DNA from 2 places in the Prevotella marseillensis genome. Region 1 is predicted to be linked to the other one. Evidence: riboswitches for the same ligand, from Rfam matches in the RefSeq annotation. Region 1 holds a riboswitch; the other holds the start of a gene.

What was found. Region 1 has a riboswitch for cobalamin ahead of EJL04_RS06465 (TonB-dependent receptor plug domain-containing protein). Riboswitches for the same ligand answer to the same signal wherever they lie in the genome.
Region 2: another riboswitch for cobalamin. It lies ahead of EJL04_RS13245 (TonB-dependent receptor plug domain-containing protein); the one in region 1 lies ahead of EJL04_RS06465 (TonB-dependent receptor plug domain-containing protein).

The regions. Positions count from the first base shown of each region.
Region 1 covers NZ_UYXY01000001.1:1,532,241-1,548,545, reverse strand. The annotation lists gene EJL04_RS06500 (YqiA/YcfP family alpha/beta fold hydrolase) at 57-653, shown strand; gene EJL04_RS06495 (GNAT family N-acetyltransferase) at 718-1,254, shown strand; gene EJL04_RS06490 (nitroreductase family protein) at 1,227-1,949, shown strand; gene trxA (thioredoxin) at 2,149-2,451, opposite strand; gene EJL04_RS06480 (iron ABC transporter permease) at 2,613-3,629, opposite strand; gene EJL04_RS06475 (ABC transporter substrate-binding protein) at 3,626-4,756, opposite strand; gene EJL04_RS06470 (YncE family protein) at 4,749-5,864, opposite strand; gene EJL04_RS06465 (TonB-dependent receptor plug domain-containing protein) at 5,877-7,865, opposite strand; cobalamin riboswitch at 7,906-8,090, opposite strand; gene EJL04_RS06460 (hypothetical protein) at 8,277-9,083, opposite strand; gene EJL04_RS06455 (nitrilase-related carbon-nitrogen hydrolase) at 9,113-9,868, opposite strand; gene EJL04_RS06450 (replication-associated recombination protein A) at 9,987-11,261, shown strand; gene EJL04_RS06445 (D-2-hydroxyacid dehydrogenase) at 11,277-12,230, shown strand; gene EJL04_RS06440 (trimeric intracellular cation channel family protein) at 12,230-12,847, shown strand; tRNA gene EJL04_RS06435 (tRNA-Arg) at 12,926-12,999, shown strand; gene EJL04_RS06430 (TlpA family protein disulfide reductase) at 14,136-14,702, opposite strand; gene EJL04_RS06425 (ribose-phosphate pyrophosphokinase) at 14,708-15,646, opposite strand; gene EJL04_RS06420 (thiamine phosphate synthase) at 15,671-16,279, opposite strand.
Region 2 covers NZ_UYXY01000001.1:3,339,579-3,355,883, reverse strand. The annotation lists gene EJL04_RS13265 (YqiA/YcfP family alpha/beta fold hydrolase) at 1-108, opposite strand, end outside; gene EJL04_RS16435 (hypothetical protein) at 311-475, shown strand; gene EJL04_RS13260 (DUF5074 domain-containing protein) at 508-2,760, opposite strand; gene EJL04_RS13255 (cell surface protein) at 2,795-4,072, opposite strand; gene EJL04_RS13250 (YncE family protein) at 4,079-5,245, opposite strand; gene EJL04_RS13245 (TonB-dependent receptor plug domain-containing protein) at 5,245-7,248, opposite strand; cobalamin riboswitch at 7,297-7,485, opposite strand; gene EJL04_RS13240 (helix-turn-helix domain-containing protein) at 8,051-9,718, shown strand; gene EJL04_RS13235 (hypothetical protein) at 9,952-10,305, shown strand; gene EJL04_RS13230 (outer membrane beta-barrel family protein) at 10,302-12,617, shown strand; gene EJL04_RS16745 (hypothetical protein) at 12,661-12,786, shown strand; gene murI (glutamate racemase) at 12,812-13,648, opposite strand; gene EJL04_RS13220 (OmpH/Skp family outer membrane protein) at 13,884-14,396, opposite strand; gene EJL04_RS13215 (OmpH/Skp family outer membrane protein) at 14,465-14,971, opposite strand; gene EJL04_RS13210 (OmpH/Skp family outer membrane protein) at 15,117-15,629, opposite strand; gene EJL04_RS13205 (BamA/OMP85 family outer membrane protein) at 15,745-16,305, opposite strand, start outside.

The sequences.
Region 1 (16,305 bases):
TCATTGGGCATTCATTTGTTTGTGGCATGTATAGTTTGAATTTTTCAATGACGAATATGGATAAAAAGATATTATTCCTTCACGGATTTTTTGCCAGTGGCCAATGTGTGCCGGCACTTAGTCTTAGAGAGGCTCTAAAGGGAAAGGCTGAGGTGATAACGCCCGACCTGCCGATACATCCAGATGAGGCCATGGCGATGATTAAAGACATCTGCGACAGTGAGAAACCTGACGTGCTTGTAGGCAACAGTTGCGGGTCGTTTTATGCACAGATGGCTGCCAACATAGAAGGCATACCGGCACTGCTGGGCAATCCGTATTTTATGATGACGGAGTTTCTGAAAACCAGAATAGGTGAGCATGAATATAAGTCGCCGCGCCAAAACGGCAGGCAACGTCTGGTGATTGACAAGAAACTTATCTGTGAATTTTCCGAGATGGAAGCTGTTCAGTTTGAGTGCTGCAAGGATGAAAACAAGGAACGGATATGGGGACTGTTCGGCGAGAATGACACTCTGGCGCATTTCGAACCGTTGTTTATGGAACATTATAAACATGCTTATCATTTCCCGGGAGGACATACACCTACGGCAGATGAGGTGAAGGAATGGTATGTGCCGTTGGCTGAAAAAATGCTGGTACAAAATTTATAGCTGTAAATGCTAACGGCAGGAAGGAAAGTGTTTCTTATCTTGACAGATGTTAATAATTGATATTATGAGGACAGAAAAGATAACCGCAGAGAATGTAGACAACGTGCAACTGAAAAGTCTGTATGAGAGTGCGTTTCCGAAGGAAGAGCGTATACCATATGATGAGTTAAAAGGGCTGTTGGGAGTTATGCCCATAGACTTTATGGCATATTATGACGAAGACGTGTTTGTTGGCTTGACGATGGTTCTTAACCGCAAAGATTTTAACTGGGGCTGGTATTTCGCCGTAAGGGAAGAGCTGCGCGGCAAGGGATACGGACAGCATATTCTAACTGCATTGAAGGCAAAATATGCAGACAGACGACTGGTTATAGATATAGAATCGCCATGGCAGACAGACTGCAACAACAAGGAGCAGCGTTGCAGAAGATATGAGTTTTATAAGCGTAACGGATTCCGCGACACCCAGACGGCAAAGAGTTTTGAAAGTATTGACTACACAATTTTGTTGCTGGGGGAAGGAACGTTTACGCAAAATGACTACGACAGCATAATAGATGATTTAAGAAAGTTTTGGAAGAATCTGCCAAAGGAGGACTGATGATGACGATAGATGAAGCTATAAAGCAAAGGCATAGCGTGAGGGCTTATAAGAACATGCCTCTGACAGACAACGATGTGAAACTGCTTGAGGGTAAGATAGAAGAACTTAATGCCATGGGGCATCTGCATATGCAGCTGATACAGAATGAGCCTAAGGCTTTTCATGGTATGCTGGCAAAGTATGGCAAGTTCAGAAACGTTAACAACTATATCGTTATGGCAGGAAAGAAGGCAGATGACCTTGATGAGCGTATCGGCTATTATGGTGAACAACTGGTGCTGGCAGCGCAGATGGCCGGGATGAATACCTGTTGGGTAGGATTGAGCTATAAGAAAGTGCCTGGAACGTATGTGCTTGATGATGATGAAGCAATAAAAGCCTATATTTCGATAGGCTACGGCGAGACAAACGGCGTGTCGCACAAAATAAAGCGCATGGAGCAGGTGAGCAATGCTGACGGGGCAACTCCTGAATGGTTTAAGAGTGGAGTTGAGGCCGCCTTGCTCGCTCCTACAGCAGTGAATCAGCAGAAGTTTTATTTTGAGTATGTTAGTGCCGACGGAATAAATCCTGCAAAGGTACGTGCAAGGCGTCAGTTCTCATTGGTAGGTTATACTAAAATGGATTTAGGTATAGCCAAACTGCATTTCGAAATAGGAGCAGGCCTGGAGAACTTTGTGTGGACAGAATAAGTATAGATATTAAATGCTTATAACACAGATGGACCGACGGCTAGTGGAGGTAGCTCAATTGTCTGTGGACTTATTATCAAATTTTAGAGCTAAGACCTTATGACATTATAATAAAATAAGTCCAAACCGATTATTGACTTTTGTCGGTTTGGACTTATTCTTATCAGTTGTGCCAACTACAGCATTGTATCTGCGATGTTTATTGATTCAAGAACGGATCGAGAAGAGCCATCAAATCTGATTTAGACATTGCACCACTTTGTCTGTAAAGAATTTCTCCATTTCTGAAGAGCATAAGAGTGGGGACTGATTGTATGCCATAGCGTCCGGCTGTATCATTGTGTTTGTCAACGTCAACCTTAATGATACGTATCTTGTCGCCGAGAGTTGCCTTAACTTGTTCTAATACAGGGTGCATCATTTTGCATGGACCACACCATGTGGCAAAGAAGTCTACTAGGACGAGACCATTGCCGGATATTACGTCGTTAAAAGTTTCCATCGCTTTTCGTGATTAAATTAATAACTTATTTGTAATTCTAACAAGCAAAGTGTGTGCCAAGCTGGCGTATGTAAACGGGCAACAGAGCTTCAGGTATTTCGTTTTTGTATGGATGAGGTTTATTTTTCTGTAATAAATCATCATGCTACATACACTGGCTGTTATTGATGTCTCCCTTTGATGATTACATAAATGATAACTGGTGCGCCCATTATTGGGGTGACAGCATTAAGGGGTATGATGCCGTTGTCGCCAGGAAGAACGCATATTATGTTGCACAGAAGTGATATGGCTGCTCCGGAAAGAATAGTGCCAGGTATGAGATAGCGGTGGTTGTCTGTCTTAAGAAGCATACGTGCTATATGTGGAACTGCAAGTCCGATAAATGCAATAGGGCCACAATAGGCGGTGGTAACAGCGGTAAGAAGGCCTGTTACCAATAAAAGGCAATTGCGCAACTTGATGGTGTTTATACCAAGATTTTCTGCATATTGTTCGCCTAACAACACGGCATTGAGAGGTTTAATGAGAAGCAAGGCACATATTAGACCTACTATTGTAACAGCTGCGAACAGAGGCATCTGAGCCATAGACACTCCTCCGAAGTTGCCCAATCCCCATATCATATATGAGTGAACGCCCTCTTCAGTCGCAAAGAAGTTGAGCAGTGATATTGCAGATGAGGATATATAGCCTATCATAATGCCGGTGATAAGGAGCATGACGTTATTGTTTACAAGATTAGAGAAAAACAATAATACAGCCATTACTGCCACAGCACCTACAAATGCGGCAATAAGTACTGCCAGAAATCCAGTAACAGAAACTGCTCCTGCCGTTATGCTTCCACCAAACAGAAGCATAACGAAAGCCACGCCAAGGCTGGCACCACTGTTGATACCGAATATAGACGGACCGGCAAGAGGATTGCAGAATGCGGTCTGAAGTAATAATCCGCTGACAGCTAATGCTCCACCGCATAAAATGGCCGTAAGAGCCTGGGGCAGGCGAGTCTGCAATATTATATATTTCCAACTTTCATTAACATCATCATTGCCGCTGAAAATATCGATAATGCTGTTTATCGGTATTTTCACGGCTCCATAGATGATGTTAATTACAAACAGAGCAATTATTGCCAAAGTTATTACAACAAAAAATCTGCAATATTTTTTCATTTTATATGTTCAAAGTATTTCGCTTTGCCAAGTTCGGTTATTTCCGGATGTGTTATTATGATGAAATCACGCAGCAACAAGTCTGGATGGAATGGGGTGTCTTCGTAGAACGTGTTACTGTAAGTATTGCATCCGAAGACCATCTTGTTCTTGAATGCCTTAAACTGTGAGTATCCGCTGTTTTCCGTCAACAATGATTTGTTGGTGGCTTTTTGAGGACTATTATATCTGATAAGCCAAATGTCGCTGTTGCCGGCTTTTTCGAGGACTATTTCAAAAGGTAGAGGTAGACTGCCGCTGCTCTTTTCGGCAGAAAAAGGATATGCCGCATTTGCATCAGCAATTATCTGTCCGATGGTGCTTTGTCCGCCAGGCACATACCATACAGAACTGTTTATCTTGTCGATAATTACAGAATGTCTTGTTTTGGCAGTTTTAGCAATTTGCTTGAGGCTGTTGTATTTTGTCTCAACGTCATTAAAGATGCTGTCAGCCTGTTTTTCTGCACCAAACAGCATTCCATAGAATTTCATCCATTCTGCTCTTCCCAATGCTGTAGTTTCCATGTAGTCAGCAGTTTCAATGATGGGCTTTTCCCACTCATTAAGACGTCCGTAGCCTCCGCTGTTCTGAAATGGTGAAATCAATATTGCGTCAGCGTTTATACCTATAATCTTTTCGAGTGTTGGGGTTATTCCGCTGCCGCAGTCAGCAATTTTGTTTTCTTTGCATTGTTGCTGAATCCATGGCAGATTAATATATTTGACATCACAAACCCCTTTGATGTTCTGACCTTTGCCAAAAGACATAATCAGGCCGCAGTGAACAGATGTCGTTACAACCGCACGTTGCAAAGGTGTTCTGACAATAGTGCCCTGTGGCAGATTGGCAGGCAGTTCTTTGTCTGACGGTACAAGGATGTATGTATGAAGTATTTTTCCTTTGTTCCAAGGATCGTTCAGGGTGACAACGTTGTAACCGTCGCATTTGATTATATGAAGCTGCTTGGCATATTTAAGTTCTAGGGTGTCACCGCTAAAAGATGTATCAGTGCTGTTACCCCGGCATGCGCACAGGGTAATCAGCACTGATATCAGTAAAGAGGTTATCGTTAAATTTTTATTCATAAACAACACCAGTATTGAATGCTATTGCATTAGGGCCAACTCCGGTAGAGAACATCTTAACGAAGGTTCCGTCTTCTTTGTACATGTTGACATAGCCATCTGTAGTATAGCTTGCATATCCGGTGTCAGGATTCTTGCTGTAAGAAGTGATAAACACATATCCGTTAACAGGGTCAACTCCAATTGCAGATGGGCTGAACGGCAGGTCGTCTGTTATGAATGTCTTAACTTCGCCGCTTGCAATGTTGTAGACGCTGTAAGTAGGAGTGACGGGAGAAACATAGCTGTAAGGAGCATTTATTACGTAGATGTTTTTCTTATCTGTCGCCATCATTGTTGCGTCGATAAGGTTTGTAACCTTCTTGTCTGCAGTAATCTTCTTTACACCGGCGCCATATTGGTTGTAATTAGAATCATAAAGACCACTGTCCATCACATAAAGTGTTCCGTCGATAACACTGATGCCAACAGGGTTTGTTATCAATGGGTCGGTGAGATTTGTAACGCTTCCATCGGTAAGGTTGATGTATGAAATAGAAGGATTTTGGCCATTGCCATAGCTGCTGTTTGCTACATAAAGCATATTGCCGTCTATAGCAATTCCCTCAGGATATGAACCAGCCTGATAAATCTTATCCAGATTTAAAGATGCTGTGTCGATTGCTGCAACGTAGCCTTTGAATGTTGACACATAAATTTTTCCGTTTCCTGCTGCAAGACGTCTGGGTGTCTCACCCTTGTCTGCTCCCATAACTTCGGTTGTCTTTATTGTTCCGACAGACACCATTGTGTTCTTGTTGACAACTTCAACTGTATTTTCGCCCGTTACAACAATATACATCTTGTCACCATAAATCAGTGCGTCATTAGGTGTTGTGCCAAGATTGCGTCCGTTGGCAGCCTGAAATACCTTCTGGGCGGCTGTCTGTGTAGAATAGTCTATAGATGTGATGCTGCCGCTGATTTGAGAACTCATGTTTCCTGAGTTGACAATGAAAGCACCTGTGCTGACATCAATAGGTTTCGGAACGTAATTATCGTCATCGTCGCTGCACGATGTAAATGATACGCATAATGCAATTGCTGCAAAACTTAAAAATTTTTTCATTTCTTTTTTTGATTAAAATTTATAATTTATTGAAAATTGATAGCTTATTCCCGGCATCGGATATGCCTTGACAATTTCGTATTGCTTGTTGAGAAGGTTCTTGATATCTCCTCGTAGGGTAATCGTGTTTTTGGCTATTTTAAACGATCTGAAAAGGGTTATGCCGGTTTCGAAAAATCCCGGTATGTTAGAGTCTTCATAATGTTCGTTATTTGAACTGCGGCTGCTCATACCGGTGCCGTGTACTGTGAGGTTTATCCATGGATTTTCGTAACAAACAGAAACGCTTCCAGAGTGTAATGGTGTGTAGGCAATCTGGTATCCATAATATGGAGATTCCGGATTAGTACGGTTTTCTGCATTCTGCAGGCTATAGCTGGCTGTAAGAGTTATCAAATGCTTGTCTGAAAACTTATGCATTACATTAGCCGTTGCGTCTAAGCCCAACACTCTTACCTTTCCGACATTTATGTTTGTCCATATAAACATATTGTATGGTACGGCAACTATTTTGTCTTTAACATGGTTGAGATATCCGTCTAATGTTATTTTGATATTTGTCTTTTTTGTGACATCTTGTAATAATGTGAATCCTATATTATATTGATCAGTGCTTTCAGGAAGCAGATTTGTGCTGCCGTAATGATAGAAATATGACTCATTGAATGTTGGTGCCCTGAATATATTTTTATATGATGCTCTAATATAAAAGTCATTATTTTTAAAAACTTTATATGAGAGTGACAGAGATGGTGAGAGTTTGCTCATGTCGCGTGCAGATTCTCCATATTCTGCACCATTGTAATATAGTGAAAGCAGCAATTTTCCGATGATAGACAGTCTTGCTGATTTATATTTAGCTGTAGCTGCCTGAAGAACGGTATGTCTAAATGGGTGTGTATCTGTTGAAAGGCTGCTGTTCATGTTGTTATAGCTGTAGTCGGCAGAATAGCAGAATGCCCAGTCTTTAAATGGAGTGTATAGGAGACTTGCAGATGTATAAGCTTCTCTTTGCCAATAATCAGCATCTTTTATGCCGTCGCTATATGAACCGTCTTTATATTTTGAAGCTGCCCAGTTATATTTTGCATTAACTTTTAAAGATAGATTGCTGCTGTTAAATGTGCGGTAGCCGATTTGGGCAAAGAAGTTCTGGTCTCTGAGCTCTTCATTGCTTATATTTGTGTAATATCTGACTTGTCCGGGCAGTTGTCTGTCGTTATCATAATAATATATTTTGCCGCTTAATTCATTGCGGGTATTAATGTTCCATATAAAATTAGTCTCACCATGCCCTGATTTCATACGACTGTTTGTGCGGCGCTCTTTTGTAACGACTGAAATATTGCGTAGCGTGAAAGGATAATCGTTTTCCGCATAGACGAATTCTCCAATTGCCGAGAAAGAAAATTTGTTTGAAAAATTCTGTTCGTATCTTATAAATGGACTAATATATCCGAATGAACCAACTTTCAGCTGAGTGGTCAGATGAGGAGCTGTGTCTTCTGTAGGAGACTTTATTGTCCTTATGTTAATGGATGCCGGTAAACTAGCATTTTTTGCGGGTATAAAAATGTCGTCATTATCGCCGATGACAAGCGACATGTTGTCAATGTTTTCTAAGGAATAGCGCGACAGGTCGATTTGTCCGCTCTGGCAGTCGCTAAGCATGATTCCGTCATAGCTAACGCCTGTATGCTGAGTGCCGAAACTTCTGACAGAAACGGTTTTCATACCTCCGGCACCACCATAATCACGTATGGTTATTCCGGGCATACGGTTAAGGGCATCAGCTATATCAGTGATGCCTGCAGTATTAAGGCTTTTGTTGTTGATTACATATAATGGCGATGTACTGGTAACTTCTTGCTTTTTTTTATTTTCTGTGACCACAACATCCTGCAACTGATATGTGTTATCAATTGTATCATTTTTTTCAGATTGCGCTTGAGCACAAAAAGGAACTGAGCATACCAGAACTAATGCCGTTATTTTTTTCATGTGTAAAATGTTTTATCAACAGCTTTCCTCGAAGCTGGTGGGATAAACTGTTTCAATGGCAGGTCTTCTGACTTATTGTCATAAAAGCAAACGCCTTCCCTATAATACACAGTGGCTATTTTGTTTGCTTCATAAACGACAAATTACAGCAGCGGGACTGTCAGGGATTTTCACCTTGTTCCCTTTTAATCATCGTATGATGAACCGATTGATTGTGCAAAGGTAATGATAATAATTATAATTTTAATAATAAAACAGTTAAAAAGATGATATGATACATTCCTTTTAATAGAAAGTGCGTATATATGTTTGGTAAATTGATGTGGTACGAAAAATAGCCATACCAGCGATAAGCACGGTATGGCTATTATATGATATTTACAATTGTGATGCTAAATGTATGCTTGTGTTTTAGTATTCGTCATCATCTGCGACATCTTCTGCTGTAAGATCGAGGTCTTCAGGATTTTCCTCGATTGTTGTTCTGTAGCTTTCTTCTGTCAGCTTATCTTCGTCGAATGCGTCATCATCATCGTCATTGTCATACTTTTCATCAATCTCTGGCAGATCCTCGTCGTCATCTTCGTCAGAATCGTATTTGCGAGAGTCGTCTGTTCCAAATTTAAGACGGGGCTTTTCTGTTTCGGGCTTAAGTTTTGCAAAAATAGCTTCAATCCATGCACCTTTTGAAATTTCCAATACTTCAAATCCGTCAGCAACTTTCTTTTCGTACATTCCGCCAACTTTATGTAATCTGTCTTTGGGTAAAGTTGTTGTACTTATGTCAAATCCGCTCTGTATGATATCCTGAATGCTTTGTGACAAAGAATCCCAACCTCCGCCAAAATTACGATCGATAACTTCAAGCAGTTTTGTTGCAGAAATATGGCGGATGTTCTCGTATGTTAGGTCTGTTACCCTTAATATAGGACGTTTTTTTATTCCTATTTTGACCTTCTGGCTTTCATCTACAGGCATTGTGCCAATCTGGAAACCGCGGGCTTCATACTTCTTGATTATTTCAGGGCGGTCTATCTTTATTTCTTCAACTTCAAATGCGCTTTTGATGATATCAATGTAGTGCTTGATGTTTTCTCTTATATCGGAGTCTTTTTCTGCAACTTCCAACATCCTGAAAACATCATTCTCCTGAATATCCCAAACGTTACTTTTGTTGATGGTTTTTAATGTAAGTGACTTCTTATCAATATCTTTCATATTTCTTTTTAATTAATTTCTTTTTATTTTTAAAATATATCTCTATCTGTCAGTATAGGAAACTTTGAACGATAATGATTCAGTTTGTCTAAATCAATTTCAGCAGTGATAGCCTGTTCTTTTTCGTCAGACTTGGCTAGTAAAGCGCCTTTGGGGTCAATGATGGCACTATTTCCGTTATATTGACATCTATCATCTTCCCCTGTGCGGTTACATCCAATTACATAACATTGATTTTCAATGGCCCTTGCTCTTAATAGGATGTTCCATGCGTCCTGCCTGTTTTGAGGCCAGTTGGCCACAAAAATTATAGCGTCATAGTCTTCTTTATATCTCATCCATGCAGGGAATCTTAAATCATAACAGGTCTGTAATAAAAAACGGAAATTTTTATATTTCGCAATTACTCTTTTGTCGCCTGCTGTATAGTATACGTCTTCTCCTCCGTATTTAAACAAATGGTGCTTGTCGTAGTAATAATATTCTCCGTCAGGCATTACAAAATATAATCTGTTTCTGTACTGCGACTGATGTGTCAGGATAGAAAGACTTCCACATATTGCACATCTGTTGGATTGTGCTGTTTCTTTCATCCATTCAAGTGATTCCTGAAAATTGACTTCAGCAGAATATTTTGCTGGATCTGTTATAAATCCTGTCGCCCACATTTCTGGCAATATGTATAAATCAGAGCCAGGATTATTGGATATAAGTTGACCTGCTACAACCTGATTCTTATCAGGCTGCACCCACTTGATATCCGTTTGGAGGATTGTAACTTTCACTATTTATTCTCGTTTTCAGTTTCTATGAATGCTGCAAAAGTAATATATTATCTTTTATTCGCAAGTTTTTAATAGATATTTTTTGCATAAATGACATATATTTTCTACTTTTGCATTTATGGTTAAGCCTTTAGCAGAGAGATTAAGACCCAAGGTTCTTGACGACTATATCGGACAGAAACATCTTGTCGGTAAGAATGCCGTTCTCCGTAATATGTTGGAAGCCGGAAGAGTGACATCTTTTATCTTATGGGGGCCTCCTGGGGTAGGAAAGACGACATTGGCCTTGATAGTGGCAAATCACCTAAAAGTACCCTTTTATACATTGAGTGCTGTTACAAGTGGTGTGAAAGATGTCAGGGATGTTATTGATAAAGCCAAGAATGCTGGCTTCTTCAATAATTTTACTCCTATATTGTTTATTGATGAGATACACCGCTTTAGCAAGAGTCAGCAAGATTCTTTGCTGGCTGCGGTTGAGAAAGGTATAGTTACGTTGATAGGCGCAACCACGGAAAATCCTTCTTTTGAAGTTATCAGACCATTGCTTTCAAGATGTCAGCTTTATGTGTTGAAGCCCTTGGAAAAAGAAGACTTGCTCGGACTTTTGCAGCGCGCTTTAAGAGAAGATGTTGAACTGAAGAAAAAAAATATAGAACTGAAAGAGACTAATGCCATTCTAAGGTATAGCGGGGGAGATGCCCGTAAATTGTTGAATATTTTAGAGTTGGTCGTTGATTCTGTCAATAGTGAAAAAATTGAGATAACAGATGAAACTGTAGTAGGGTGCTTGCAGCAAAATCCTCTTGCGTACGATAAGGACGGAGAAATGCATTATGATATAATATCTGCGTTTATAAAAAGTATTAGAGGTTCGGATCCTGATGCAGCGTTGTATTGGCTAGCACGTATGATTGAAGGTGGTGAGGACCCTAAGTTCATTGCTCGCAGACTTGTTATAAGTGCTTCAGAGGATATTGGCTTGGCGAATCCGAATGCGTTGTTGCTTGCCAATGCAGCATTTGATGCCGTAAATAAAATAGGATGGCCTGAGGGGAGAATTCCATTGGCCGAGGCAACGGTGTATCTTGCGACGAGTCCCAAGAGCAATTCTGCATATAACGGCATTAATCATGCACTTGAAGTTGTTGCCAGGACTGGTAATCTACCGGTGCCATTGCATTTGCGTAATGCTCCTACGAAACTTATGGCTGATCTAGGATATAGTGACGGGTATAAGTATTCACATGATTATCCGGAACATTTTGTTGAACAACAATTCTTGCCTGATGAACTTGTTAATGAGCGGATATGGCATGGGCAACATTCGCCCAATGAGGAAAAGTTGTATCAACGAATGTTGAAGTGTTGGGGAAACAGATTTAAAGAATAACAAAAATATATAACTATGAAGATTGTTGTTTTAGATGGATATAGTGTAAATCCAGGTGATTTATCATGGAACGGAATAAAAGAATTAGGTGATTTGACAGTATATGACAGAACGTCTCCTGATGATGTAGTGTCGCGTGCTGAGCAGGCTGATATCGTGTTGACAAATAAAGTTGTGTTGTCTGATGCCATAATGGCTAAGTTGCCTAATTTGAAATATATAGGAGTATTGGCTACAGGAGTCAATATTGTTGATATTGCAGCAGCGCGGAAACGTGGTGTCATTGTAACGAATGTGCCTGCTTATAGCACAGACAGTGTGGTTCAGATGACTTTTGCGCATATTTTAAACATTACCAATCGCGTTGCTCATTATTCAAAACAAAATCGTAATGGCCGATGGAGCAGTAATGAAGATTTCTGTTATTGGGATACGCCTTTGAATGAACTTGCCGGAAAAACTCTTGGTGTGGTTGGACTTGGTAGTATTGGATATAAGGTGGCATGTATCGCACGTGATTTTGGTATGGATGTTTTTGCTTTTACAAGCAAGAATTCTGCAGATCTTCCTGATGGTATCCAGAAGACGACGCTGGACGGACTTTTAGGTATCAGTGATATAGTAACGTTGCATTGTCCTTTGACGGAAACGACTAAAGAGATGATAAATAAGGCTACCTTAAAAAAGATGAAGAAAGGTTCGATATTGATAAATACCGGTAGAGGCCCATTGGTGAACGAGAATGACGTTGCAGAGGCTTTAAATGAAGGATGGCTCGGGGGGTATGGTGCTGATGTTATGTGTCAGGAACCTCCACTTGAGGATAATCCTATTTTCAGCGCCCCCAATGCCTATATAACTCCTCATATAGCATGGGCTACTTATGAGGCTCGTGTGCGTCTTGTTAATATCGTGACCTCTAATATTAAGGCTTTTCTTGACGGTAAGCCGGTAAATGTTGTCAGCTAATGAATACAGTGCAGCTTGTTATAGAGTTTTTGGGAACATTCGCATTTGCTATATCTGGTATAAGATGGGCGGCGTTTAAAAACTTTGACTGGTTTGGAGGGTATGTTGTAGGGTTGGCCACGGCAATAGGAGGCGGTACAATTCGTGATGTTATGCTTGGCGTAACTCCTTTTTGGATGACAAACTCTATATATATAATATGTACGGCGGCAGCCTTGGTGCTTGCTATAATATTTAAGAAGGCTATAGTAAAGTTTTCTAGTACATGGTTCCTGTTTGATACTTTGGGACTTGCACTGTTTACTATAGCCGGTATACAAAAAACATTATATGCAGGCTTCCCGTTTTGGGTCGCAATCATAATGGGGTGTATCACAGGCGTGGCCGGAGGTATTATTCGTGATGTACTGATAAATGAAGTTCCGCTGATATTCCGAAAGGAGATTTATGCTGTTGCGTGCATATTAGGCGGTTTTGTATATCAGATATGTTATTATTGGGGATTAAATTTGGAGATTATTGTTATTTCAAGCTTTGTAACTGTTGTTGTTGTAAGGCTTATGGCTGTGAAATATCATATTTCTTTGCCTCATTTACATGAAATGGAAGAAAAATAATAGTTTTTCATTAAAAAGATACGGAAAAATTTTGCTGTATTAGAAAATATGCGTACCTTTGCATCGCATTTAAGAAATGGTCCCGTGGCTCAACTGAATAGAGCATCTGACTACGGATCAGAAGGTTACAGGTTTGAATCCTGTCGGGATCACAAATTAGGCCACCTTAATAATTGGTGGCCTAATTTGTTCGTATAAAGGGTTCTGATGCTTGTGCTTTCTTTTGGGGACAATAGAAATTTAGGGACAGTAGAAATTTAATTGGGATTTTTTGTTGCAATTCCATAGAAATCCCGACCATTTGCAATATGGAAACGAATCAATTGGAAGTGTTAGCTCGCCTAGTGCTGCCTTCAGAAATACTGATTCTGTTAGTATAGTAAGTGTTGAAGAATCTTCGACAGAGATTCATATTCACCTTGATGAATTCAGAATTATTGCTCTTTAGAATCGCAAAGCTCTACGGATATCCCATTAAATTTCTACTGCACCAAAATTGCCTGCAAGAGGTGGCTTTTGGGCTTGTAAAAGGCTACTTTTGGGGTGATAAAAGATGGCATTTTGCGTATTGTACTCATAATGTGATATTTAATCAATTTGAGCCCAACAAGGCATCGGCTAAAAGTGCATAAGTTGTAATCGTCCTATTCATGTGCGTGTTTGAAGTTAGTTCGGTAAAGTGGTTATAAGGCTATGAATTTGCAAGGTTGTCTATTGAAAGCATTGACTGGCAAAGAAGGGTTAATTGTGTTTGAATTTTCAGAATGTGCCAAAATGAAAATATACAAATAGGGACATTGTTTCACTTTTCGACAAACGGCACGGACATTTGAGGTGACGTTACCTGTCGTTACGACTATATGTTTTTCAGACCTTAGTCTGCTTCAGAGGCAAATTTCTTTGAAAAACTCGTCAATTATATAATAAAGTTCTATAATTTTGTTTTCGATAATCATCGTTGCATCTTTTTGTCGCTATTTGATTTTTACCTATAAGGATGCAAAAACAATTGAGTGATTACCCAATTTGTCTCTAATTAGAGTGTCGTTAGGTGAAATAATCTTTGAAAATGCGGTATTGAATATAAACTCATTTTAGAGTAGAAGACAGAGCAAAAAGGTCTTTCCTTTGTCTTTTTTTGTTTTATATTTATGTGTGTAAATGTTTGATAAATAGTGTAAAAATGCTAAATGTCACCTTAATATGAGGTTAAGAGTATTTTATGTATAGTATGTTTGATGATTGTGTCTTTGCCTTGGTATAAATAGCACAAAATAATATTGCAATATTATTTTGTGCTATTTATATAATTATGTACGAAGCTTTCAAGTGCTTCCCCCCTCAGTCCGATGTTTAAAACATTTCCTTTTTCGTCAACAATTATAGTGAATGGGATGGCTTGTATTCCATACATCTGAGCGGCACTGTTGCCCCAACCCTTAAGGTCGGACAATTGGATCCAGGTCATGTTCATTTCTTTTACGGCGTCTTTCCATTGCTCTTTGTCTTCATCAAGAGAGACGCCGACAATACCCAATCCTTGTTCTTTATATTTATTATATGTATTTACTAAATTAGGCATTTCTTGTCTACATGGACCGCACCAACTTGCCCAGAAGTCAATGATTGTTATTTTGTTTTTTGAAAATACGTCTTTTACAGACACCTTATTACCATTGATGTCTTCCATTACGAAGTTGATTTGTTCAGACTGTGTTTCGCTTTCTTTCTGTTCGCTGATTTCTGTATCGTTGGGCGTGTTGCCGTTTTGAGGCGTGCCATTCTTTTGTGAATGGCACGCTGTCAAAAACATAATTATAATGGTTGAAAATGTTATCTGTCGAAATATTTTCATACTTATTATACTAAATATTGCGAACTGATGCTTTCGTTGTTTACGACTCTTCTGATTGTTTCTGCAAACATATCTGCAACAGAGAGCTGTTTTACTTTTGCACATCTGTTAGAATATGGTATAGAGTCAGTGAAAACCATTTCTTCGAGTGCGGAGTTCTGAACTCTTTCGCTTGCAGGGCCACTCATTACACAATGCGAAGCGCATGCTCTGACGCTTTTTGCACCAGCTTTTTTCATTATGTCTGCAGCTTTTGTTATTGTGCCTGCAGTGTCTACCATGTCGTCAATGATAATTACGTTCTTGTCCTTGACGTCACCGATAATCTGCATACTTTCAACAACATTTGCTCTTGCGCGTGTTTTGTTACATAAAACAAGAGGACATCCAAAGTATTTAGCGTAAGTATTAGCACGTTTACTTCCGCCTACATCTGGAGATGCAATGACCATGTCTTCAAGTTTTAGGCTCTGAAGGTATGGGAGTATTACACCTGACGCATATAGGTGATCTACTGGAACATCGAAGAATCCTTGTATCTGATCTGCATGAAGATCCATTGTTATGAGTCTGTCGATACCTGCTACTCCGAGAAGGTCTGCCACCAATTTGGCACCAATGCTTACACGCGGCTTGTCCTTTCTGTCCTGACGTGCCCAGCCGAAATATGGGATGACAGCATTTATGCTTTTGGCTGAGGCACGTTTGGCAGCGTCTATCATAAGCAACAATTCCATTAGATTGTCAGAGTTGGGGAATGTGCTTTGGACTAAGAACACGTCGCGTCCACGTATAGATTCTTCATACGATACGGCAAATTCTCCATCAGAGAATTTAGTAATAAGAAGATTGCCTAGCGGACAATCAAGGCTTTGGCAGATTTTTTCTGCCAGGTACCTGGTGTTTGTTCCAGAAAATACCATAAAAGAGTTTTTGGCACTCATTTCTGTCTTTTGTTTTATTATTTATTATGATACAGCTTTTTTTAATTTCTCAAAATGGTTTATTAAATCTTTATAATCCAATTCATTGTGGATGTCAAACTTGTTCCATAGGTCATTGCATATGACAACACCGCCGAATCCAAGGTCTTTAGCGGCTTTTATGTTTTCCAAGCTGATGCCTCCTAAAGCGTAAACGTGTTTGTCAATGAGTCCCTTTTTCGCTGCGCCTTCTATGTCTTTATATGCAATGAGTTTATCTTCAGCATTTTTGTTATGGTTGTCAAACACATTGTATAAAAATACATATTCAGCTTTTTTCTTTATTTCATAGAGATCGTTTATGCTTGTACACGTTCTGCTGAATTTTCCTTTATAGTCTTTTGGAATTTCTTTTTCTTTATTGTCGATATGTATGCCGGCAAGACCATATTCATTTTTTAAATAATAATGGTCATGGACGGTTATTTTGTTGTAATAAGCCTCCGGTAAAAGCGAGAGCAAGCGTTCGGAATACATAGGTGATGCTCCCGGTTTATATAGGTGCAAGTTGTCCATCCCTTCATCGAAAAGAGTTGTCAGGATCTTGTCTTCTTCTACAAAAAACGTAGGTTGAGTCATTATAACGAGTTTCATCGTTTATTTCTTTTTTTCAAATGCAA
Region 2 (16,305 bases), 1.8 Mb from region 1:
AATCTTGACGACAGTGCCCGACTGTCCCGATGAACTGAAACCATGAACATAAAGGATTTTCTTCCCCTTCATTATCTCGGGGAACTGTATAGCATAATTATTTTCCATTGTTTTTGCAAGCTATAAGGATGTTACTCTGACGGGATGCAAAGTTAATGAAAATATTTCTCACGGAGAAAGGCGCGGCGGGGATAAAGGTTTAAAAAATCGGAACGCCGGCAGACGAAATGCGAAATGCCGTCTTTTGCATTGCGAAAGGTAACCTTTCAGGCTGCAAAAGGTGGTCTTTTAGAGGCTAAAACATGGCTTTTTGCAACGCATTGAATATCAAGCGGTTACAAAGGCGGATAAAAGACAGGCGAAAACGGGGTTGAAAATGCGTTTTGACCATTATTTACGCATCTTCATCATGACTTACCGACAAAAAGAAAAGGCACGCCTGACATACGATGCCGGGCGTGCCGTTGATGTGTGATGCGCCACGAGGGGCGCATGCTGCTGCATGATTTAGCGCACGATAACCTTCTTGATTGTGCCGTCGCTCATGCGGATTATGTTGATGCCGCGCTGCGGAGCGTTGAGCATCTTGCCGTCGAGCGTGTAGCGGCCAGTTTCCTCAGCCTTGACGCCTTCAACGGCATCGATGTCTGTAGCCTCAGTTACTTCTACGCTTACAACGGTCTCAGCCAGTTTGCCGTTAGAGTTGATCTGGATGGTTATGTCTGCCTTGCCTGCCTTGAGCGGAGTTATCACGAGGTCGCCGTCGGCCATTTCAGCCTTCAGCACTTCTTCGTCGCTCACCTCCTTGACAGTCTTCACGATGGCAGCATCCATATTGTCGGCGTCGGTAGCCACTTCTTTCAGCGAAACGGTGGTGCCGTCCTCGGTTGTAAGGCTTACGGGGTCGATGTCGGCAACGACAGGAGCCTCGTTGTCGGGGAATACCGGAAGCGACGGGAACCAGTAGTTGCTTATCATTGAATACTCAGCTATCTGCTTGCCTTCGTTGTCATATTTGCGCACAACGTAGGTCGGGTCGCCGTAGCCTTTGTAGAGGCTTACTATGGCTTCGTCGGTAACAGGGTCTATGCGGAACGAGCATCCGTAGATCTGCCAGCCGTCGGGGTCGTCGTTATAGTCGATGAACGTGCTGAAGGTGTTGCTGTCGATGTCGTATTTATAGACAGTCTTGCCGCTGAACCAGCTGCTGTTTCCACCGTTCCAGTAGAGCACGTTGTTCTGCTTGCTTGCGCAGAAGCAGTCGGGTGTCCATGCATACCATGAGTTTGCCGGACCGAAGATGCCTTCGGGGCACTCTATGATGGTCTGCTCGAGCGTTGCAGGGTTGAGCTTTACTATACGTGTGTCGGCCTGACCTGAACCTGACGATGCTGCCAGACTGAGCCACAGGTTGCCGTCTTTCGACAGTACCACAGAGCCGAAGCCCCATCCTTCGGGAGCCTCAACGGTCTGCTCTACCTCATCGGTTGCGGGATTGATTACGAGCAGTCCGTTCTTCTGATGAACGGCAAACACGCGGTCGTTCACGCGCACCATGTTGCCAATCTGTCCGCCGTAGAGCTGCTGATACGGGTCGTCGCTGTCTGTTCCGGCTCCGCCTACGCTGCCCGTAATCTCCAGCTTGTCGAGGTCGAGAACGTAGATACCGTTGCTTGTGCCTACGTATGCCTTGTGCTCGTCCACTCCGAGGAAGCCGCGGCCGTCGGCAATGCTTGAGCCATTATCGTCAACGGCAATGTTTTCTATCTGCTTCAGCACCTTCATTGTCTTGGCGTCGCAGATGGTTATGCGTCCGCCCATGATGCTTGCGCCCGGATCTTTGGGCTGCTTGGCTATGATGAAGAACTTGTCACCGTAGATTGCTCCATACTGCACGGTGGCTCCAAGCTCAACGCCGGGATTCTCCTTCTGCACCACACGGTAAACCCATTCGCCCTCGTCGGTGAGGAAGTTTACGGTAGAGTTCTGGTGGCCATACCAGTCTTCGTTCACGATGAATGTGCCTTTGGTGTAGTCAACCAGCACGGGCTCTGACGTCAGCGCAGGCAGATAATACAGCTCGCCAATCATGTTGCCCATGTTCATGTCGCTCATGTCTCTCACGGCCGACCATCCGTCAACGCATCCGTCGACGAGTTTGCGGCCCGTTGCGCCCACGTTAGAGTAGCCGAACGCTTCGCCCGGAGTGTCGCACACCCAGTAAGACAGATAGCCGTCATACCAGCCTGAGAACCAGAGGTCGTCCTCGTCGGCCGACACATAGCTGTCAAAGTCGTAGCTGGTGGTATGCAGCAGTCCGTCCTCATCAGGCTCCACGGCCTCGCCGTTCTTTGTTATGCTGAATCCGTCGCCGTCAAGGTCGTAGCCCACACCGCCAATGGTGGTGCCGTAAGGAGTGTTGCCATAAACGAGAACGATAAAGTTAGGGTCGTTCTTTGCTATGTTGCAGAGCATTGCTGCACCCGTTCCGTCGGCCTCGTCGGTCCAGCGGTAGCCCCACACATAGAGGCGTTCCTCGCGGCTGTCGTTCCATTTGATGACGAGCGCGGCCTGCTTGTCGCCCTCGCCTATCCAGCGCGTAATCTTAGAGAAGTCGACATCGCACGTGTTGTCGGTGGCCGACATCATTACGGTTCCGTTCTTGATGTTGCGCGGAACGCCCTGCACCTTTATTGTCTGGGCAATGGCAAACACGCCCGACAGCAGTGCAAACAACAATAAGTAAATCTTTTTCTTCATAAAGAACTTAACTTTTAAAAATTAAACATGTTTGTTATTTATTTGTCTGTTTTGCTCGTCTTATGGTCAGGGGAGCCGCATTGGGCTGCATGTCGGCCTGCACGTGCAGGTCTTGCGCACGCGAAATCTCGGTAGAGGTCTCGCCCACCCATCCGCAATACTGGTTTACGCCGGTGTAGACGCGTATGAAGTCGGCGCCCGGCAGACTGACTTTGTTCCCCTGACTGTCCACAGCCCAGCCTATGTCGAAGCTGTTAAGGCCGATGGAGTCGTTAGGATGGTTGTCGGCATAGCCCCACGGATATGAGTAGAGAACATAGTAAGAGCCCCATCCGCTCACGTCCTTGCCGTTGTCAGGCAGGCGCGTTCCGCTGAACGTAAGCTCGTCGGCATCTATCCATTCAGGATAATAGCTCTGCGTATGGTACATGTTCTTATATATATGTCCGCTGTTTCCGCGGTTGTCTTTCCATGGTATGTAGAGCGTGTCGGTGAGCGTTCCCGACGCGTCGGGAACAGGATCGTGCTCCACCGGACGGCTGTAGGTTATGCCGTAGTTCTTTATCGTGGCGCTGTTGTTATATTCGCTGCCGGCAAGCTCATACCATTCGTCGTCGTCAGGGCGTCCGTTCATGTTGCGGTCGAACGCCACCATCACTATGCCCGGCTCGCAGTTGCCGCCCCGTTGCTCGGCATATCCGGGTATGTCGGAGTAGAACGAATTGCCTTTTATGTAGAAGTCTTTCTCGCCCGGCACGTTCACCACGGTGTGGTCGAAGGCAAACGTAACGTAGCCTCCATAGGCTCCGAGGGTTATCATCACGTCGTTCACGAGGTCGTCCTCGGCTTTCTGCCTCATTGTTTCAGTGTCGTCGCCTGGCTCATATATGGGCATCGTGTTGACAAACTGGCCCGGAGCGGGGCAATATTCATACACGCTTGCCGTATAGGGACTATACTCCACTTCCTCGTGAAGCACCGTAACGGGAAATGTCTGCTTATATCCGCGCCCGCCGTCGTCAAGTTCGAAGGTAATCACATACTCGCCTTCGTGCTGCGCGAGGAAGATATACTCGCGGTCGGTGGAAAGGAGCGAGTCGGCGCCCGATGCCGTCCTGACGGTCCAGCGGTAAGAGTCGCCGGTGTAGGCAGGGGCAAGTCTGAGCTTCTTCATGCGCTCGATGTAGTAATAGTCGTCAAGACCCGAACTGACATTCTCGGCGTCGCGTTCGCACGAACACGGCAACACAGCCGCCACAACAACGGCAGACATGACCGAAAGGCGCACTATATGATGTTTTATTCTGTTCATAATGAATTATTTTGAAGAACCTTTTATGAAGCACATGTGGGCAGGAATGTCGCCCGTGCGCACGCTCCACTTGTGTTTTCCGTCTTTCGAATAGCAGTGAAGCACGCCGCTCGACACGTAGTTTTTGGCGTCGGTGATGTATATGTCGCCCGTGTCGGGATGTATGCTGATGCCATACGGAATGGTGATGTCGGCCTGAGTGCCGTCGGTTATGAACGAGTCGCTCACGCGCTTCATCGTCTCCGTGTTTATTATTCCGTAGGTTATGGTGTTCTGCTGGGTGTAGTTGTTCCACTCGGTGCTGTAGTAATAGAGCGAGTCGCCGCTGATGCAGAAGTTCGAGCAGGGAATGTTGAGCGTGTCGGTTACTTCCATCTCGTTGCGTCCGCTCTTCTTCTGGAGCACGTAGAGATTAGAGCTTATGGTCTCATAGTCGCCTCGCGACGTAACCCAAAGCCGTCCGTGGCGGTCGGCCCTGATGCGGTGGAGGTTGATTCCGACGGGTATCTTCTGCATCTGCCTGAACCCTTCAAACTCTATCACCGACACGGTGTTGTCGTAGTTGGGCGCCATGTAGCCGCCGGAGTTGGCCACATAGAGGTATTCGCCGAGCACTTCGAGTTCTTCGGGCTGATAACCAACGGTGCATTTGTCCACCACCTTGAGCGTGAGCGTGTCCACCTTGTAGACCGCACCCTTAACGGCGTTAGGGTTGTTGAGCTGAACCGGGCCGACATAGGAGCTGACGTAGGCGTGGCCGCGGTAGAAGTTTACGTAGCGGCAGTTGGGTATGTCCACCTGAGATATGCGCACCCCGGTGCGTGCGTCGAGCACTTCCATCTTGTTGGAGCAGTTGACCACGACGTAGAGTTTTGAGCCGTAGACACGTATGTCGTTGCCGACGTCGCCAAGTTCCTTTATGACATGGGGATTGCGCTCGGCGTAGAGGTTGCGCACATAGTAGCCCTGCACGAAGTCGAGATAGTCGAGCGTGCACTTGTTGCTGCCCATGTTGCCCTCGTTGAGCAGGTACATGCCTACGACATCGCTGCCTTCGGGCACGGTTACGGGCAGTATGTCGTACTCCGTAGGCACCACGACCTCATCTTCGCGGCATGACGACAGCAGGACAGCCGACAGCAGGAGGATATACAGAAAATGTATGTTGTGCATCATAATTCAAAACTTAGGGTAAGACGATAGTTGCGCTTGGGCATGGGATAGTTGAGTATCACGTCGTAGTCCTGGCTGAAGAGATTGTTCACTTCGAGCTGAACCTTGGCCGAATAGCGGCTCCAGTGGAAGCTGCGCGCAATGGAGATGTCGCTCGTGTACCACGGCTGCGTGTGGTTATAAACGATGTTTTCCTGCTGATTATAGCGTTCGCCGGTGTAGATAAAGCTGTAGTTAAGGCTCCATGAGCGCCATGTTGCCTGAACGATTGCCGAGCCGCTGTGCCATGGAATGTAGGGTATCTGGTCGCGATAGTAGGTGTCGGCCGGACTGGTTACGTCGATTGCTTCCTGATAGGTGTACTGAAGTTTGCCGGTGATGTAAAGGTCGCGCAGCGGATTGAGCGTGATTGAGCCGGTCAGGTCGACGCCGGTGATACGCACACGGCCCAAATTGAGCATGGTCCAACGGAACTGCGCGCCCTTGGGATACGCCACAATCTTGTCGCGGACGAAGTTGCGGTAAGCATCGGCATGAAGGCTCCATTCGGTCAGAAAGCCGCGGCTGCGGCGACTGTCGTAGGCAAAACCGATGTTGTATTGGGTGGTGTATTCGGGCCGCAGCTGCGAGTTGCCCATGTCGGCATAGTAAAGGTCGTTGAACGTCGGCATGCGGAAACTGCGCTTGGCAAAGGCGCGGAGCGTGAAATCGGAGCTGCCGAAGGGCGCCCACGACAGGAAGAAGGCGGGAGTAAGCACGGTCTTGTCGCCTGCCGACTTGGCCAGACGGGTGCGGTCGTGAACGTAGTTGAGCACAAGGCTGCCCTGCATCTTGACGCGGCCGAGGGTAATGGCGGTGGCTGCCGAGAGAAAATGGTGCCAGCGTGTGGGATAAACGAAGCCGTACATATCGGCATCCATCGTGTTCCACTGCACGTCGTAGGCAGCCGAAACGTCCCAGAAGTTGGTGATGTTATATAGGTGTGACGAAGATAGATACAGCTCCTTCTGCCGGTAAACGTTGTCGATCATCATCACGGTGGTGTCCTTGTTGACATATTTGGTGAGATAATAGGCATACTTGGCCATGAGACGGGTGTGATAACGGCTGCCGAAATCTTTCTGTATTGAGCCTTGCACAAACGAGTTGTTGTCCCAGATGCGCTCGCCGCGGCGCCAAACATTGTTGACAATGGCCCCCGGCACGCCACGCTCCGAGGTGTAGTTGTATGCCTTGAGCATCCACTCGCCGCCGTTGATGGTGCCGAAGAGCGCGCCCTCCATGCGCGTGGCGCGCACGTCGCCGTTCTGTCTGACGGCGGTGGTGTCGTACATTATCTCGTCGGTCATGACGGCCTTGCGGCGGTAACGGAACTTATACTTGCCGCTGCTGCTGAGCCACTCGCCGCTGAACGACGCCGACACCTTGTCGGAAAGGCGCAGCTCTATGAGCAGGGCGGGATTGACAAGGTCGAACGAACCTGTCTTCAGCGTAGTCTTGAGATGATAGTTGGTGCTGTCAGCAAACACGGGGCGGCGCGTCCACATGTATATGGAGCCGGCCGAGTTGAAGTCTTTTGCCGACTGGAATATCTGACTCTTCTGGCCGTTGTAGAGCGATATTGCCTGCATGTTGTCGAGCGAGAACATGCCGAGGTCCACCTGTCCGTTCTGCGCGTTAGACAGCTGTATGCCGTCGTAGAACACTCCCACGTGGTTGGTGCCCATGCTTCGTATGTTGACGGTCTTGATGCCGCCCACTCCGCCGTAGTCTTTCAGCTGCACGCCGGCAAAGAACCTTAGCGCGTCGGCCACACTCAGGCTGTTGAGCCGCTGCAGTTCTTCGCCCTTAAGCTGCTGCGACGGAATGACACTGCGCTGGCTGTTGCCCAGCACTACCACTTCGTTAAGTCTCTGCACACTGTCGAGACGGCTCACATGCTTTTGCGCATAGCCCGTAAAGACAGCCATGCACAAGAACATAATGGCTAATCTTTGTTTCATAAAAAATTAAGAATGCTCTCCTGAAGCCTAATCCACGAGGCTGCGGAAGGTTATTAAAACAGCAAGGCAGGTCTTCTGACTTACCGCCCGGATGCGAACGCCTTCCCGAAAAAATGTCAGTGGCTTCATTGTTCGCACCCCGATATAAGGGCGGATTACAGCAGCGGGTCTGTCCGGGATTCTCACCCGGTTCCCTTTTAATCGCCATACGGCGAACCGTTGCGTGGGCAACGGTTAAGTGTTTTTATGTTAACGGCACCATGTTTTTACATAAATGTTTTAAATTTAACATATCGGCAGGTAAACAGCGAGTTGACAGACATGACGGCAAGGAACATCGACACAAGGCACAAGAACTACTGCCGGAACATGGACCAAAACACATGGACAGAAAGGCAAAAAGCAGCAGAACGAAAGGTCTGCTGACGCAAAAGAAAAGGCATGGCGAAAGCAGCATGAATGTAAAAGGCCACGTTTTGCGATGTAAAAGGTATCCTTTTAGGCTGCAAAACATGGTCTTTCAGGAGCCAAAAGACCACCTTTTGCAACACATTGAATATCAATACATTACAAAAGCGCATAAAAGACGGTCTATATTACCGCAAAACCAACCCGCACACAAACCTTAGACGGACTGCCCGAACAGTGTTTATCTGTGATGCATTACTCCCCCGGAAACATCTATGCGACAAAGACTGACAAAGGCGTGTGTAACAGCGAACGAAAACAACAAAGTATTTTGATTTGGATTTGCCTTAAAATCCTTATCTTTGCATGACAACAAACATGAAATAAGCTATTTATGCATAAAAAGGCAATATATATAATGATGCTGGTTGCGGTGCTGCTTGCGTCATGCAGTTCACCCGGAAGAAAGGCGCTGGAGCTAAGCGACAATATGCTGAAGACAGCACCGGAGAAGGCATTGGCCATACTGGACTCTATAGAAAATGCCGGCGGACTGAACAGGGAAGAGCAGCTGCACCTGGTATGGAACCGGGCTATGGCCCATCAGATACTGGGGATGTCTCTGGCTGAGGACGAACAGCTGCCGGAGGCCATCATGCACTATCGTGAAGAGGCCGACAAGCAAACAGACAGCTATCTTCTGGAGGCATCGTACCTGAACTGGAAAGGCAAGAAGGCTGACGCCATAAACGTCCTAAACAAAGGGATTGGCAAGATTAAGGATTCAACAAAACGGGTTAAGCTGATGGCCGAACAGGCAAGGCTGCTTGAGCTTCAGCGGGAATACAGCAAGGCTGCCGAGGTGATGAAAAGGGCGCTGGAACTTAATCCGACGGAACGTGACAAAGCAATATTGAACTATAAGATAGGGCTGAACCTTTCGTTAGCGGGAGACCCTCGGTCGGAACACTTTTACAGCCAAAGCGTAAGGATGGCCACTGAGAACGGCGACACGGCCATGGCGTGTGAGTTTCTGCGCAACTATGCCGACTATCTGGCAAACAACGGAAAGTATCGCCAATCTAACAACGTTTACCGCGAGATAAGCCGAATGATGCCGCAGATGGCAGGCCTGTCGGCCATTCAGATGGCCATGGCCGGAAACTATATCAATCTGCACATGCCCGACTCTGCGCGCATCTGCAACGAAAAGGCCATAGAGAGCGAAGCGAGACTTGAGGCAAAAGGCTTTGACGACATTTCGCGCAGGATGGTGATAGAACTGGAGCGTTGCCTGTTAGACTACGGGGACGGAAAGCCCGTATCTTATGTTGGCTTATCCCGGTATTGCGACTCGATAACTGCCGACATGCATGCCAAGGAGAGCATCCTGGCAAGACGGCAGGAAGCGAAGGAGCGCCTGCAGTGGGCAAACCACGAACTGAGACTTGACAGACAGCGTATGGGATGGATGCTGGCGGCAGCCGTGCTGTTGCTTCTGCTCGGCGTGGCTGGCGGATGGATATATTACAGGAACCGACTAAGCCGGCTGGCAGAAGCCGAAAACAGCATAGACACGCTGAAAAGGATGCTGAAAGAGACGCAGACTCCGGCGGAAGAAACACCTGAAGAAAAGCAGCAGAAGAGTGAAGACGACGCCTTCTTCAAGAAAATACTTTTGCAGCAACTTGGAATAATACGCATGGTGGCAAGCACCCCGACCAACCATAACCAGGCTCTTCTGAAACGCATAGCCGGCATCAGTGAGGGCAAGATTCAGACAGACAGTCTGCTTGTGTGGCCTGATCTTTATCTTGTAATTGACCGTCTTTATGACAACTTCCACAACAGGCTTACGGAACGATACGGCAATGTGCTTACGGAAAAGGAGATACAGATTGCCTGCCTGTTGTGTGCCGGCTTCTCAACAAAAGAGATTGGCGTAGTAACACAGCAGTCGGATGCCACGATTTATGTCCGCAAGACTTCCATCAGGAAGAAGACCGGGGCTGCCGAAGGACAGGACATCGTATCCTACATCAACGGCATTAAGGCCGATTAAGACGCGGCAGGGCGACATTTAGATTTACAAAAAGCGTAACCACTGATATTCAGCAGGTTACGCTTTTCTTATTAAGACTTTTTATTTGCCTGTTTAGTCGTCGTAAGGTTCTTCTTCGCCGTAACTTTGCATCGTCAGAAGTCTAAATCCATAAAGGGCGCATGGGGCATACTATCATGACGCCCGGCCTCTGACGACAAACCATAATATCAACAAAACGGAGAAGAACTATAATGAGAAAAAGCAGATTTGTAAAAACAGCAGGCAGCCTGTTGGTCATAATGCTTATTGTGCTTGCATCCGCCGGACAACTGCATCTGCCCGGACACGGCAACAGGACCAACAGAAGTTTTGAAGAGGCGGTAGTAAACCATGTGCAGGCCACACTTGCCAAGGGAGAAAAGGTAGAACTCGGCAGCAGATTCTTATGTAAAGACTATAAGGAAAACGGCGAGCTGCGTTTCGCCTGCAACGTAACTTACTATGTGGTTTCAGAAAATGGCGTAAAAGAAATACATACAGCCCATGTGGTATGCAACGGAGATAAAGACAGAATAATTGAATGGAAGGAGATTGAGAAGCAATGAACATAAGGAAACGTTTCACATTGATTGTGACAGCAGGCCTTGCCTTATCCTCTTTATCCGGCAAGGACATAAAAGGCCGTGTTACCAATACTGACGGGGTGCCTATGGAATTTGTAAATGTGGTACTTCTTCATGATTCTGCATTTGTCGACGGAGTTATTACCGACGGCAACGGCTGTTTCTGTCTGTCATACGACGCAGCGCAGGGATTAAGGCTAAGACTGTCATACGTGGGTTTCGACTCAAGATATGTCGACATCACTCCTGACGGCGAACTGGGCGACATCATGATGACGGCCTCAGCCAACACCATGCTGGAGAATGTGGTGATAAAAGGCAACGCCTCTAAAACTTATCTGAAGGGAAACGCTCTGGTAACGAATGTGGAGAACAGCATCCTGGCCAAGGCAGGAACGGCAAAAGATGTGCTCAGACAGATTCCAATGGTTGTTGAAACCAACGGCAATCTGGAAATATTTGGCAAGGGGACGCCTGCCGTTTATATCAACGGACGTAAGATCAACGACTTGCAGGAATTATCAACACTATTGTCCGGCAATATCCGGAATGTGGAGGTGATAAGCAATCCAGGTTCATCTTATGCGGCAGATGCAAAGGCCGTTATACGCATCCGCACGAAAAAGCCACAGGGCGACGGATGGAGCGGCACGTTCAGGTCGGAAGACGGATTCAGACATTACTTTCAAAGTGGCAACATGATGAACCTTAAATACCGTGCAGGAGGTTTTGAAGTATTCTCCACCTTGACATACGATACGGGCAGAAGCAGGGAAAAGAAGTTTACAGACATGGCTACTGTTACAAAATCAGAATGGAACCAACAGCTCTCCACGGCCAACACCAGGCATTATAAAGGCTTTTCAGGCAAATTGGGCTTTTCATGGACAATCAGCAGCGGCCATTACATAGGAGCCTTTTATCAGAACGAATATGCAAAGAATGAAATAAGGTCGTTTCTTGAAAGCGATGTGTCTGAAAACGGAACGTTTTACGACAGTTGGAGCACTGATGCCGACGACATATCGGAGAACACTCCAAGGCATGCTGCGAACATTTATTACAACGGACAGATAAACAAACTAAGCATCGACTTCAATGCCGATTACATCTGGAACAGAGGAACGCAGCAGACCACTAATGAAGAGACAAGTCTGATGCAGGAAGACCGCTACATAACGACATACAGCAAACGCAAGACCAGCATGGCTGCCGAGAAACTGGCATTAAGCTATCCTGTAGGGAAAGGTGTATTGACATTGGGCGAGGAATATACAAGATCCAGCACAGACAACCGCTTCAATACTGAATATGCTAACCTCAACAGCAGTCATTCAACGATAAAGGAAAGCAATATGGCCTGCTTTGTTGAGATAATGCAGCAGTTAGGCCGGATAAGCATCGGTGCGGGACTGAGGTATGAACATCTAAACTATGACTATTTTGAGCATTCTCGGTCTGAAAACAACCTCAGCCGGACCTATAACAACATCTTCCCTTCATTCAATGCCAACACAAGACTGGGCGACCTGCAGATGTCGCTATCATATGGCAACAGGGTGGAAAGGCCGGGCTATTCGGCGCTGAATGCCAATGTTTCATATCTTAACAGAATGACGTACGAGTCGGGCAATCCGCGCCTACAGCCAACAAGACTGCACAACCTGGAGTACAGAATGGTGTGGAGGAACTATTTTGCACAGGTGGCCTATACCTATTTTGACAATCCCATTGTAAATACCACCAGGCCATACAGCAACGACGGAGAGAAAACCATCCTTACTTATGAGAACTTTAGCAGGAGGCACTTCGTGCAGGCATTTATGGGCGGACAGTTCAGGCTTGGGATATGGCAGCCGCGTGTAAATGTGGGAATGTTTACGCAGTGGTTTGACATTGTGGTCAACGGCAACAGCAAAAGCATGAACAAGCCCATAGGCATTGTGCAATGGCAAAATGCGATACATCTGCCAATGGACATCTGGCTGAACATCGACTGCCAGTTTACAACTGCGGGAAATGACAGAAATATCTATGCGGCCCATTCTTCATACATAAATGCAAAGCTATACAAGGATTTCTGCAAGAACAGACTTAGCATGACACTTGAGGCACGCGACATATTCAACGGCTCACGCCAGAATCTTACTCTATACAACAATGCCGTAACGCTTAACCAGAAGAATTTCAGCGACATGCGATGCTTGATGTTCACACTGCAGTACAACTTCAACGTAACACGTGACCGATACAGAGGCACGGGCGCCGGCAACACGGAGAAAAAACGCTTATAAATATAAGGCAAAAACCTTGTGTGGTTGGAATAAATCCTAGCAGATGGCACAGGAGCAGATTGCTGCAACGGCGAAACAGACGGGAAAGATTCAGGGCGGCACGCTGCAAAAAACATTGCAGCATGCCGCCCTGAACGGTATGTTATTAAGAACTGAACAAAAACCGTAAGCCGCAAATAGGCAAGCCTGCGGATTTATCCCAGCGTGATGTTCTCTACGTCAACCCTCTCATGCAGGAAGAGCTGAGCCGACTCGCGGAACTTGTCGGTGTTCTCCGTGGTGAGATAATGGCACAAGCCGTTCTTTGTACACTTTGCCTCTATGTCGGGATGGCGCACAAAGTAGTCTTTTAGGCTGTTGGAAACATACTCGCCCTGCGGAACTATCTTGACACCGCGCGGCGTATACTTCAGAATCTTGTTGAGCAGCAGCGGATAGTGAGTGCAGCCGAGGATGATTGAGTCGATCTGCGGGTCGCGTATCATGAGGTCCTCAATGCGCTTCTTTACAAAATAGTCGGCCCCCGGACCATCGTACTCGTTGTTCTCCACAAGTGGAACCCACATTGGGCAAGGCTCGCCCGTAACGGTGATGTCGGGGAATAGCTTGTTTATCTCGAGCACATAGCTCTCGCTCTTTATTGTTCCCTCGGTGGCAACGATGCCCACATGGCGGCTCTGAGTGATGCTGCCTATACACTCGGCCGTGGGACGGATGATGCCCAGCACACGGCGGTTAGGGTCGAGAGAGGGCAGGTCGTTCTGCTGAATGGAGCGCAGGGCCTTGGCCGAAGCCGTGTTGCATGCCAGGATTACGAGATGACAGCCCATGCTGAAAAGCTTCATGACAGCCTGCCGCGTAAACTGGTAAACCACGTCGAACGAGCGCGCTCCGTAAGGCGCACGTGCGTTGTCGCCAAGATAAAGATAATCATAGTGTGGCAGGATGTTGCGCATCTGATGCAGGATGGTAAGTCCGCCGTAACCCGAATCGAACACTCCTATAGGGCCTGGTTTTTCTGAAAGCTGCATAAGCACTGATATTTTATACGTTGAAGGCTGCCTGCAAATGCGCTGCTGACAAATTAAGTCAATAAAGCACGGGCATACAGCCGTGGAAATAAGGCCGGACCTGCCACACAAGGCGCACTGCTCCGGCCTGAAAAAGACATCAGCCACGCACGTCTGAGGCCATAAGGCAGAACCTCAAAGACATGCCGGCATGACAAATAACTGTACGGCATGCACGGCCTGAGCCGGCATGCTGCTATTTCTCCAAATATGTAAACATGTTGCGCACCAGCGAGCTTATATCCTCACCGCTCGTAGTGTCGATATACGGCACGGCGTCGTTGTCGGTGTTGAGGATAAAGGCATATCCGCGCTCGCGGCCAACCTGACGCAATATTTCGTTAAGACGCTTCTTCAGAGGCGCATACATGTCGGCCTCGGCCTGCTCGAGCAGGCGGGCAGCTTCTTTCTTGAAAGACACGCTGTTGTTGAGAAGCTCCTGCAACTCATATTGTCTTTTCTTCAGAATTGAAGGCGCAAAGTCTTTCTGACCCTCAAGAAACGCCTCATATTTCTGGTTGAACTCTTCTTCAGAGCGCTTTGTCTCGTTGGCATACTGACGCTTAAGCTCAGCCAGACTCTTCTGCATGTCGGCATAACCGGGCATGGCCTTGATGGCCTCGCTATAGCTTAAATAACCAAACTTAACCTGTGCGTCGGCCATGGCAGCCGGCAGGAGCAACAACAAAAAAAGAATAAGTTTCTTCATAGAGGCATAGTTAAAAAGTCAAAAGCGCCGCCTCCCTGATGGAAAGCAGCGCTCGTTATAGTGTTTAATTATTTCAGTTTATTCATTTCAGCTTTCACATCTGCCGTAACATCCTTGCTCAGAGTGTCGCTGATGTAAGGTATGCCGCCCGATACGTCCATGATGTAAACATATCCGCCGTTCTTGCCTACATTCTTTATGGCAGTCATTATCTTGGTCATGATAGGCTGCATCTTCTCCTGCTGAGCTTTCTGCAGAGCCTGCTGGTTGTCCTGCAGAGCCTGCTGATATTTCTGGAACAGCTGCTGCAGTGAAGCCTCTGTCTCCTGACGCTTTGTCTCGTTCATTGTGCTCTTTGTACGGTCATACTCGTCAGACTTTTTCTGAATTTCGTCCTGCATGGCCTTCATATCATTCTCATACTGCTTTGACTGAGCTTCAAGCTCGCCGCGGGCCTTGATGAATTCGGGAAGGCTCTGCATGATAGCCTGTGCGTCAACATGTCCGAACTTAGCGTTCTGGGCAAACAATGTCAGAGGTGCGCACAGCAACAACATTAAAACTAGTTTTTTCATTTCTTAATTGCAATTTTTATATTTAAATGTTTATTATTTGTCTGCAAAGATAATGCAAGCAGCGAGAACTACAAAATAAAAGAGTGTGAAATGCGCTTTTATTTTAATTTCAGGCGCCGGCCATATCTTGTTCAAACACAAGACATTAGTTAGAATAGCCCAACTTCGACAGCACTTCGTTGCTTATGTCTATCTTCGGCGAGCCGAAAATGATGCTTGTGTCTGACGCACGGTCGAGTATGAGCGAATATCCGCGCAAGTCGGCAATGTCCTTCACCGCGTTGTAGATTTCCTCCTGAATCGGAGTCATCAGACTGGTGCGCTTCTTGAAGAGCTCGCCCTCCGGTCCGAAATACTTGCGCTTAAGTTCGCTGGCCTCCTTCTCCTTGTTCATTATGGCCTCCTGGCGCTCCTTCTTCTGCTCCTGAGAGAGGAACACCACCTCGTTCTGATAGTTCTTGTACATGGTCTGAGCCTCTGTGTTGAGGGCGTCCACCTCTGCCTGCCACTTCTTGGCCACCTGGGTGAGCTGCTCGTTGGCACGCTCATAGGCAGGGATGTTCTTCAGGATATATTCCATGTCGACAAGAGCAAACTTCTGCGCACTGGCCGTAAATGCAACGGCCAGCATGGCAAACATCATCAATATCTTCTTCATACTTTCTTCTCCTTATTATAAATTAAACTGACAAAACCGACGTGACAGATACGCCTATATGTCCTGACGGCCAATTTATTAACTCTCTTTATCTTGACATTCGGCATCTAAGCCATTAGAATTCCTGTCCGAGGATGAAGTGGAACTGTGAGCCGCCGCGTGTGCCGAACACCTTGTCGAAGCCGTAAGCCCAGTCGATACCCATAAGACCTACCATCGGCAAGAAGATGCGGACACCGATACCGGCTGAACGCTTCATGTCGAACGGGTTGAAGTCCTTGGTGTCGTTCCATGCGTTACCTGCCTCAAGGAATCCAAGACCATAGATTGTGGTGTTGCCGAGCAGGAACGGATAACGAAGCTCAAGAGTGAAGCGGTCGTAGGCATAGCCCTCATATCCGTAAGGAGTGAGGCTACCGTTGTCGTATCCGCGCAAGCCGATAGTTTCTTCGGCATAGCCTGTTGAGTAGCCGCTCATACCGTCACCACCCATATAGTAGGTTTCGAAAGGCGACTTCTTATACTTGTTGTAAGAACCGAGCAGACCGAACTCTACGCGGGTCATGAGCACGAAACACTTCTGTCCGTTGGTAAGTGCGGTATATGTCTTGGCGCGGAACTTCCACTTGTGATACTCAACCCAGCGGTATTTCTCCTGCTGCTCGGCTGTGTATGT